DNA from 4 places in the Vibrio sp. 10N genome. Region 1 is predicted to be linked to each of the others. Evidence: predicted binding sites of a transcription regulator. Region 1 holds the regulator's gene; each other region holds the start of a gene.
The links. The regulator CRP, encoded in region 1, controls carbon source genes, mostly activating them, when cyclic AMP is high. The targets are predictions, from matches to a motif close to TGTGANNNNNNTCACA.
Positions count from the first base shown of each region.

Region 1 (2,206 bases):
GATGAAGAGTGGCAATATTTCACAGACCATATTCGTGCTGGCATTGTAAATCGCAATCGTCAGCTCACAGGTGCGAGTGGTGATGCGCCGTTTGGCGGACCGGGCGCCTCTGGCAACCTTCGCCCAAGTGCGTTCTACGCAGCAGATTACTGCGCTTACCCTATGGCATCAATGGAAGGCGACAATACCATTCTTCCTGCGACCTTGAGCCCTGGCATTGAACTATAAGGAGTAGGCTATGACTGTTGACGCGTTATTTGGCCATTTGTGGCAAGACTACATTACTCGCTTATGTCCATCTGCTCACAAGGTTCATGACTTGCTGAGGGAAGATGAGTCGCTCATCAATGACCATATTGCACTGCGAACCTTTAATGTCGCGCCACTGGGTATCGACACGCTGGCTAAGCCGTTTCTAGATCTTGGTTACGAGGTGAGTGGTCATTACGACTTTGAATCCAAAAAGCTGACTGCGATTCACTTAGAACATAGCAATGCTCTGCTTCCTAAGGTGTTTATCAGCGAATTGCGAGTGGAAGAGTGCTCTCAGTCGCTACAAGATATCGTGGCTAAGCTAGTGGCGCAGGTGGACAGTGCTAAGCTATCTTCTGCTGACTTCTTATATGGTGGCCGCTTGTGGGATCTGAGCTATCAAGACTTCCAAACGCTGGCGCAAGAAAGCGAGTATGCTTCATGGCTTGCCGCTCACGGTTATGGTGCGAATCACTTTACAGTGAGTGTGAACCAGCTTGATCGTTTTGCCGAAGTGGTTGAGGTCAATCAGCGTCTTCGTGACGCTGGGTTTGCAATTAATGAATCGGGTGGCGAGGTAAAAGGCTCACCAGAGGTTCTTTTGGAGCAATCCTCAACGATGGCAGACAAAGTATCCGTGGCATTTACTGATGGTGACCAGGTGATTCCTGGTGGTTTCTATGAGTTTGCTAAGCGCTACCAGTTAGCCGATGGCAGTTACTATCAAGGCTTTGTCGCCGCATCGGCGGACAAAATTTTTGAGAGTACACATCAATAACCTCAAAAATAAAAGCCCCAACAACAAAAAAGCCACCCGAAGGTGGCTTTTTAAATCTGTCGACGCGCTATTAACGAGTACCGTACACCACGATAGTCTTACCGTGGGCAGAAATTAGGTTCTGCTCTTCTAGCATCTTAAGAATACGACCTACTGTCTCACGAGAACAACCTACGATTTGGCCGATCTCTTGACGAGTGATCTTGATTTGCATGCCGTCAGGGTGAGTCATTGCATCTGGTTGTTTCGCTAGGTTTAGTAGCGTCTGTGCAATACGACCCGTTACGTCTAGGAACGCTAGGTCACCTACTTTTTGGCTAGTCACTTGTAGACGACTTGCCATCTGAGCAGATAAGCGCATTAGAATGTCTGGGTTTACTTGGATAAGCTGACGGAACTTCTTGAATGAGATTTCCGCAACTTCACAAGGTGATTTTGCTCGTACCCATGCCGTACGTTCTTGGTCCTCTTCGAACAAGCCAAGTTCACCGATGAAGTCACCTTGGTTTAGGTAAGACAAGATCATCTCTTTGCCTTCTTCATCTTTAATCAGTACCGCTACAGAGCCTTTGACGATGTAGTAAAGCGTTTCTGCTTTCTCGCCCGCGTGAATAAGCGTGCTCTTTGATGGGTACTTGTGAATGTGGCAGTGTGAAAGGAACCACTCTAACGTTGGGTCGGTTTGAGGTTTACCTAGAACCATATATCTTACTTCCTCTGCAGGGTATGCTTGCTGCTTTCCATATTTGTTAGCAAGCCCGTTGGTTAAGACCTACTAGCATAAAAGCACTTTGAAGATGGCGCAAGCGATCTTCTGTTTCCTAGAAATAGTATCCTTTTTTGCGCCGCTTTTCTTGATTTTAATCGTGTCAAAAGCCTATTTATCTATACAAAACTGTGCACATGATCACGATACAAAAAAACAGGCTGATTTGGCTCACAATTCCTAACCTATTTTCCCGGTTTCTATAAGTTGCTGAAGTATTGGCCTGACGATTAGCTCCATCGCAAAACTCATCTTACCGCCCGGTACGACAATGGTGTTATGACGCGACATGAACGAACCATCAATCATCGCTAGTAGGTACGGGAAGTCGACATTCTTGATACCACGCAAGCGGATCACGACAAAACTCTCATCCAAACTCGGAATGCCTTTAGCATTGAGCGGGTTTG
Region 1 is NZ_BTPM01000001.1:3,142,787-3,144,992, reverse strand. It holds gene astD (succinylglutamate-semialdehyde dehydrogenase) at 1-228, shown strand, start outside; gene AAA946_RS14640 (DUF1338 domain-containing protein) at 239-1,030, shown strand; gene crp (cAMP-activated global transcriptional regulator CRP) at 1,101-1,733, opposite strand; gene AAA946_RS14630 (phosphoribulokinase) at 1,977-2,206, opposite strand, start outside.

Region 2 (2,206 bases), 1.3 Mb from region 1:
CGTGTAGCGTTTTCACGAGTTGCTGTACCAAACATATAAAATCCTTGACGTTCATGAGGAAGAATTGCCGAGGATCATACTGGATTATCTTCAAAAAGCAAACGTTTGCGTGGAAAATAAATCGAGATAGTAGAATCACCAAAAAAATAGCCTCGCGATAGGGCGAGGCTATGATTATTGTTCAATAAAGCTGATTTCGTTCAATAGAACAGTTGGCTAAAGAGCGACATATTCCAATGGAATATCTGGGTCGATAGCTTCTAGCGTCGCTTGTGTGTCAGCTAGATGGCTAATTTTACCGGAGGCCATCTCTGCAAGCGCCACGAGTTGAATATCTTCGAACGACTGCCCTGCTAGTAATAGTTGCATGAAAGCAACTTGAAGCGGAGGCAGGCTAGGGTTGAATGCCGCGTTTTCCGCATAAGCACCTTTGAAGGTATTGCCGTCTTTAGTGCTAATAGCAACGCCACTAAGGTTCTTAGTATAAGGCGAGTGGCTTTGATTTAGCGCATCAACAGCAGCGAGAACCAATGTGTCTGTTTCATCGGTTGAGAGCCCGTGCTGTTTAGGACTCATTAGCGCATCGGTAATACCTAAATCTTTAGGACCGAACGATTCTGGTAGGTACTCTTGTAACGTCATTTCATCACGTTGAGGCAATTGCACAACCAAAGAATCGGCGGTGGTCAGCTCATTCATGAACTGACGACAGTGGCCGCAAGGACTGTAGTTGATGGTGATGTCCTTCAGACCAGTTTCACCTTTCATCCAAGCATGGCTGATAGCGGACTGCTCGGCATGAACGGTTTGACCAAGTTGAGCTCCAATGATTTCCATGTTGGCACCAAAATACAGGCGTCCGGATAATCCACGAACGATCGCGCCAACAAAAAACTCTGAAATCGGCGCATAGGAATACGCTGCTGCAAAAGGTAAAAGGGCGACACGCAGCTCGCTATCGTCAAGACCAGACAAAGCCTGGAGCTTTTCAAACTGCTCTTTGGATAAAGTCGCATCGAAATCTGGAGCCGTTAAAATAGGCTTTAAAAATGTAGCAATATGCTCTGGAATGTCGGCCAACGCAGAATCAAAACGATCAGTCATGCGGTTTCCTATGTGATGAAGTGTTTTGTACATTCTAAGCAAGTTTTGGGGATATAAAGGTGATGATGATCACATGTATGGTTGCAACAATTGTAAAAGTTGCAATATAAGAGTGATGTCACACAAAGAGCGGGTTGCTAGTTCTGACAACCCGCAATAGGTATTAGTGAAGCCAATGGCTCAACCAAATCGAAAAGGCGAACATTGATGGTGCTAAGACTGAGGTAATGACACCGCATATTACTAGTGCTAGGGAGCTAAACGCGGCATCGCGAGGATCTTTTTCAGCGCTTGTAGCAGTGCCTAAGGCGTGAGATACCGTTCCCATGGTGAGACCTTTCGCAATAGGGTGGGTGACGCCTAATAGTTGGTAAATTGGATAGGCCATAATGGCACCGAATAGGCCAACAAGTAACACAAGGATGGCTGCAATCGCAGGCTCTCCGCCAAGATGACTAGAAACCTCCATTGCGATAGGAGTAGTAACGGACTTACCAAGCAAGCTAGCAATAAGCTCCATGTCTGCACCCAGCAATACGGCGATAATCGATGCCGTAAACATAGACGCGATGCTTCCTACACCGCAGGCAAGGGCAATGATGCGCCAGTTTTGGCGTATCTGAGGAAGTTGCTCGTACAGAGGGTAGGCTAGAGCAACAACCGCAGGTTGAAGCAAGTAGCTGATCCACTCGTTGTCTGCATAGTAGGTATCAAATGGTACATTCAGTACCAGTAGCAGAGGGATCAGCATTGCGATGCTAAGTAAAAGCGGATTGAAAATGGGATTCTTCGCTTTTATGGCAATAAAGCGTGCAATAAAAAACACGATAACGGTGACAGGAAGCCACATATTACTTGTCTCCCTTCTTTAAAAAGCGATCAAGGAACACCGAAAGCACAATCAATACGATCAAAGATCCACCCACAGCACTAGCTAGAATAGGGAGTGCGTTGCTCACTAGCATATCGAAGTGATTCATCAGGCCGACACTTATCGGCACAAAGAGCAAAATCATATAGCGAATAAACACATGAGCTCCGGGTTGCACTAAGCGAACCGGGATCATGCCGGTGGCTAGGCCTGCAAATAGAAGCAACATGC
Region 2 is NZ_BTPM01000001.1:1,860,020-1,862,225, reverse strand. It holds gene purT (formate-dependent phosphoribosylglycinamide formyltransferase) at 1-35, opposite strand, end outside; gene cdd (cytidine deaminase) at 217-1,104, opposite strand; gene AAA946_RS08555 (CidB/LrgB family autolysis modulator) at 1,268-1,954, opposite strand; gene AAA946_RS08550 (CidA/LrgA family protein) at 1,956-2,206, opposite strand, start outside.
Region 2: cdd (cytidine deaminase) is a predicted target of CRP. The motif match lies at 1,212-1,227, and genes of this name have one in related genera.

Region 3 (2,206 bases), 140 kb from region 1:
AAGTCGTCGATGCGATTCACAACAAAGACTGGCCGAACCTAAAAGAAGAGCTAGGCGATCTGCTGTTCCAAGTGATCTTCTATAGTCAAATGGCTAAAGAGCAGGGTTTGTTTGATTTTAATGAAGTAGTAGAAGGACTTAACGACAAGCTCACGCGCCGCCATCCGCACGTTTTTTCTGACGTTGAGTTTGAAGATGAAGCGGCGATCAATGCCAATTGGGAAGCAGAGAAACAGAAGGAAAAAGCGCAACTAGGCAAAACTGCGCAAAGTATTCTAGACTCAATACCACAGTCGCTTCCTGCGCTTTCCAAAGCCAACAAAATTCAGAAACGTTGTGCAAAATTTGGCTTCGATTGGGATGCTCTTGGGCCTGTGGTTGAGAAGGTTCAAGAAGAGATCGAAGAGGTCGTTGAAGAAGCGATTCAAGTCGATGTAAACGAAGACAAATTGGAAGAAGAAGTCGGCGATCTCTTGTTTGCCGCAGTGAATCTTGCTCGCCATTTGCAGAAAGATCCTGAAGTCGCGCTAAGAAAAGCCAACGACAAATTTTCTCGCCGATTTAAGGGGGTAGAAGCGCGTGTTACGGAGGAAGGTAAGTTATTGACGGACTTCAGTCTTCAAGAGCTGGATGCGTTTTGGAATGATGTAAAAAAACAAGAAAACAGCTCGGATTTGTGAACCGCTTCTCACTAGTGTAAGTTTCTACTATTGATTTGAAGCAAAAAATAAAAATTTTGAATGTGATAAGTTTCACGTTGTGGCGGTAAAGGGCTTCTGGTATATTTGCATCCCGTCCAGAAGAAATCCATTTTCCCTCATTCAACCAACTTCAGGTTAAACATGACGACAAATTATATTTTTGTTACTGGCGGGGTAGTATCCTCTCTAGGTAAAGGTATTGCAGCAGCATCTCTTGCAGCAATTTTAGAAGCACGTGGTCTTAAAGTGACCATGATGAAGCTTGACCCTTACATCAACGTTGATCCGGGCACAATGAGCCCAACTCAGCACGGTGAAGTGTTCGTCACGGAAGATGGCGCTGAAACTGACCTGGACCTTGGTCACTACGAGCGTTTCATCCGTACCAAGATGACAAAACGCAACAACTTTACTGCTGGTCGTGTTTACGCTGACGTTCTACGTAAAGAGCGTCGTGGTGACTACCTAGGTGCGACTATTCAGGTTATCCCACACATCACAAACGCTATTAAAGATCGTGTCATCGCTGGTTCTGAAGGCCACGACGTTGCGATCGTTGAAGTTGGTGGCACAGTTGGTGATATCGAATCTCTACCATTTATGGAAGCTATCCGTCAGCTAGCGGTTGAGCTTGGCCGTGAGCGCGCTATGTTCATGCACCTGACTCTTGTACCTTATCTAGCCGCTGCGGGCGAAGTGAAAACTAAGCCAACGCAACACTCGGTGAAAGAGCTTCTATCTATCGGTATCCAACCAGATATTCTAGTTTGTCGTAGCGATCGCATGATCCCTGCAAACGAGCGTAAGAAGATTGCTCTGTTCTGTAACGTACAAGAGAAAGCGGTTATCTCAATGAAGGACGTAGATTCTATCTACAAGATCCCTCAACTGATTAAAGCGCAAGGTCTTGACGATCTTGTTTGTACTCGCTTTGGTATCACTGCTCCAGAAGCAAACCTATCTGAGTGGGAACAGGTAATCTACGAAGAAGCGAACCCAACGGGTGAAGTCGTTATCGGTATGGTAGGTAAGTACATTGAACTACCTGATGCCTACAAGTCGGTAAACGAAGCACTTAAGCACGCTGGCCTTAAAAACCGTCTAAACGTGAAGATCAAGTATGTTGACTCACAAGACGTAGAGACTAAAGGCGAAGAAGCACTAGCAGGCCTAGACGCAATCCTAGTACCTGGTGGCTTCGGTGACCGCGGTGTTGAAGGTAAGATCCTTGCTGCAAAATACGCACGTGAGAACAAAGTTCCTTACCTAGGTATCTGTCTAGGGATGCAAGTTGCGCTTATCGAATACGCTCGTAACGTAGCGGGTATGGAAGGCGCGCATTCAACAGAATTTAACAAAGAGACGAAATACCCTGTGGTAGGCTTGATCACAGAGTGGGTTGATGGTGAAGGTAAAGTTGAAGAACGTACTGAAACCTCTGATCTTGGCGGTACTATGCGTCTAGGTTCTCAGCTATGTCACCTTGAAAAAGGCACAAAAGCTTA
Region 3 is NZ_BTPM01000001.1:3,003,220-3,005,425, reverse strand. It holds gene mazG (nucleoside triphosphate pyrophosphohydrolase) at 1-680, shown strand, start outside; gene AAA946_RS13915 (CTP synthase) at 843-2,206, shown strand, end outside.
Region 3: AAA946_RS13915 (CTP synthase) is a predicted target of CRP. The motif match lies at 742-757, and genes of this name have one in related genera.

Region 4 (2,206 bases), on a different contig from region 1:
CACTAGCTCTGAGTGAAGTGCAGCCACACCGTTCACTGCGTATGAACCGATAACACATAGGTTAGCCATACGAACCATGCGGTGGAAACCTTCTTGGATGATAGACAGCTTCGCTTGCTTCTCACCATCGCCAGGCCACATTGCACGAACGTCTTGCAAGAAGTGGTGGTTGATTTCGAAAATGATTTCCATGTGACGAGGAAGTAGACGCTGGATTAGCGACTCAGACCAAGTCTCTAGTGCTTCTGGAAGTAGTGTGTGGTTTGTGTATGCGAACGTTTTAGAAGAAATCGCCCACGCCTCATCCCAGCTTAAACCTTTCTCATCAAGAAGGATGCGCATGAGTTCAGGAATCGCAATCGTTGGGTGCGTATCGTTAAGCTGAATGGTTTCTTGCTTAGGAAGATCCGCTAGCGTGTAACCTGCTGCTTCGTGACGACGTAGAATGTCGCGTACAGATGCTGCTGAGTGGAAGTACTGCTGCATTAGACGCAGTGTCTTACCTTTCTCGTGATTGTCGTTCGGGTATAGAACCTTAGTGATGTTGCCCGCATCGATAAGCGCGTGCTGTGCTTCGAAGTAATCACCGTTGTTGAAGCTTTCTAGAGAGAAAGGAGCGATTGCCTGACATTCCCAAAGACGTAGTGGGTATACCGTGTCAGACTCATAGCCAACGATTGGAAGATCCCAAGGCATCGCTTTCACAGTCATGCCTGGAACCCATTTACGAACGTCTTTACCGTTTACGTTTACAACTTCAACGTGACCGAAGAAACCGATCTCTTGTGCAAGTTCAGGACGAGCAACTTCCCATGGGTAACCTTCAACACCACACCATGCGTCTGGTGCCTCTTTTTGGCGACCATCTTCGAATGATTGCTTAAATAGACCGTATTCGTAGTGAAGACCGTAGCCTACAGTTGGGAATTCTTGAGCTGCACATGAATCCATAAAACATGCTGCTAAACGACCTAGACCACCGTTACCCAATGATGGGTCACGCTCTTCTTCTAGAAGGTCAGTTAGGTTGTGACCAAGTTCTGCCATTGCATCTGTCACTTGCTCGTACAAACCCATGCTGATTAGGTTGTTACCTGTTAGACGACCGATTAGGAATTCTAGAGATAGGTAGTTAACGCTCTTCGCGCTCTTGATGCGCTCATCGGCTTCAGTTTGAAGCAGGTCAAAAGTCGTTAGCTCTGCAAGCGCACGGCCCATTGCTAGATACCACTGACGCTCTGTTGCAGTCTCTACCGTTGTTGCGTAAGTCGCTGACAGGTGTTTCTTAACACTTTCTTGGAAAGAAGCTTTATCAAATTTTTTCTGTTGCGCAGGTTTCATTACGAAATCTCACTTTCAAGTTTTATCCATCTGTCACATATCGTGCATGGTGACGTGTCCATAAACATCCTCCTAAGTCCGACTCCCTAGAGGATGAGTGAGGAGGGCGTAGAGGGCGTACTCCACTCCACTTAGTGATCGATCTCCCATTCCGCTATCCGATTCGGTTTTTTCGGGTGATAGCGATCACGCCAAGCTCAGTTTTTAATCTAAGTGCTAACTAAGAAACCTTTACTATCCAGATTGCAACTAAATACAAAAATTGTTGTTGAGATCACAATTAGCCGTGAAAAACCCCCAAAGAAATGCGTTTTTTTGTATACATGGCAAGCCAAACCCTCTGCGAACAGTCACCATTAAGTGACCGACTTCACATTTATGAGGCGTAGTTGGGCTATAAGACACGCAATAATTAAAATCTGGCGCTCGATCAACAACGGTATAACCCAGTGTTTCATACCATCGAGTTTGCTCTATAAAGCCGTGGTAATCACTCTCTCCTCCTTTAGGAGAAGAAGAAAATAATAATTAGTAGGAAAAATCGTATGTGGATTCCTTCAAAACTGACTCGTCCGGGCCGCTTGCACAATGCTATTGTGCGCCCACGAGTATTAGATCTGCTTGCACAGGCTCCCTTTTATAAACTGGTACTTTTTCGCTCGCCGGCAGGTTACGGTAAAACAACGATGGCCGCTCAATGGTTATCGGACAAACCACATGTAGGTTGGTACAGCATTGATGAAAGTGACAACGACCCATTTCGTTTCGTCAATTACTTGCTGCAAGCCATTAATAAAGCCACCAGCAATAGCTGTCCTAATGCCCAAAAGCTGGCAGAACGTCGACAATTTTCATCTCTGCACTC
Region 4 is NZ_BTPM01000002.1:1,434,398-1,436,603, forward strand. It holds gene AAA946_RS22540 (glycogen/starch/alpha-glucan phosphorylase) at 1-1,341, opposite strand, end outside; gene malT (HTH-type transcriptional regulator MalT) at 1,887-2,206, shown strand, end outside.
Region 4: AAA946_RS22540 (glycogen/starch/alpha-glucan phosphorylase) is a predicted target of CRP. The motif match lies at 1,517-1,532, and genes of this name have one in related genera.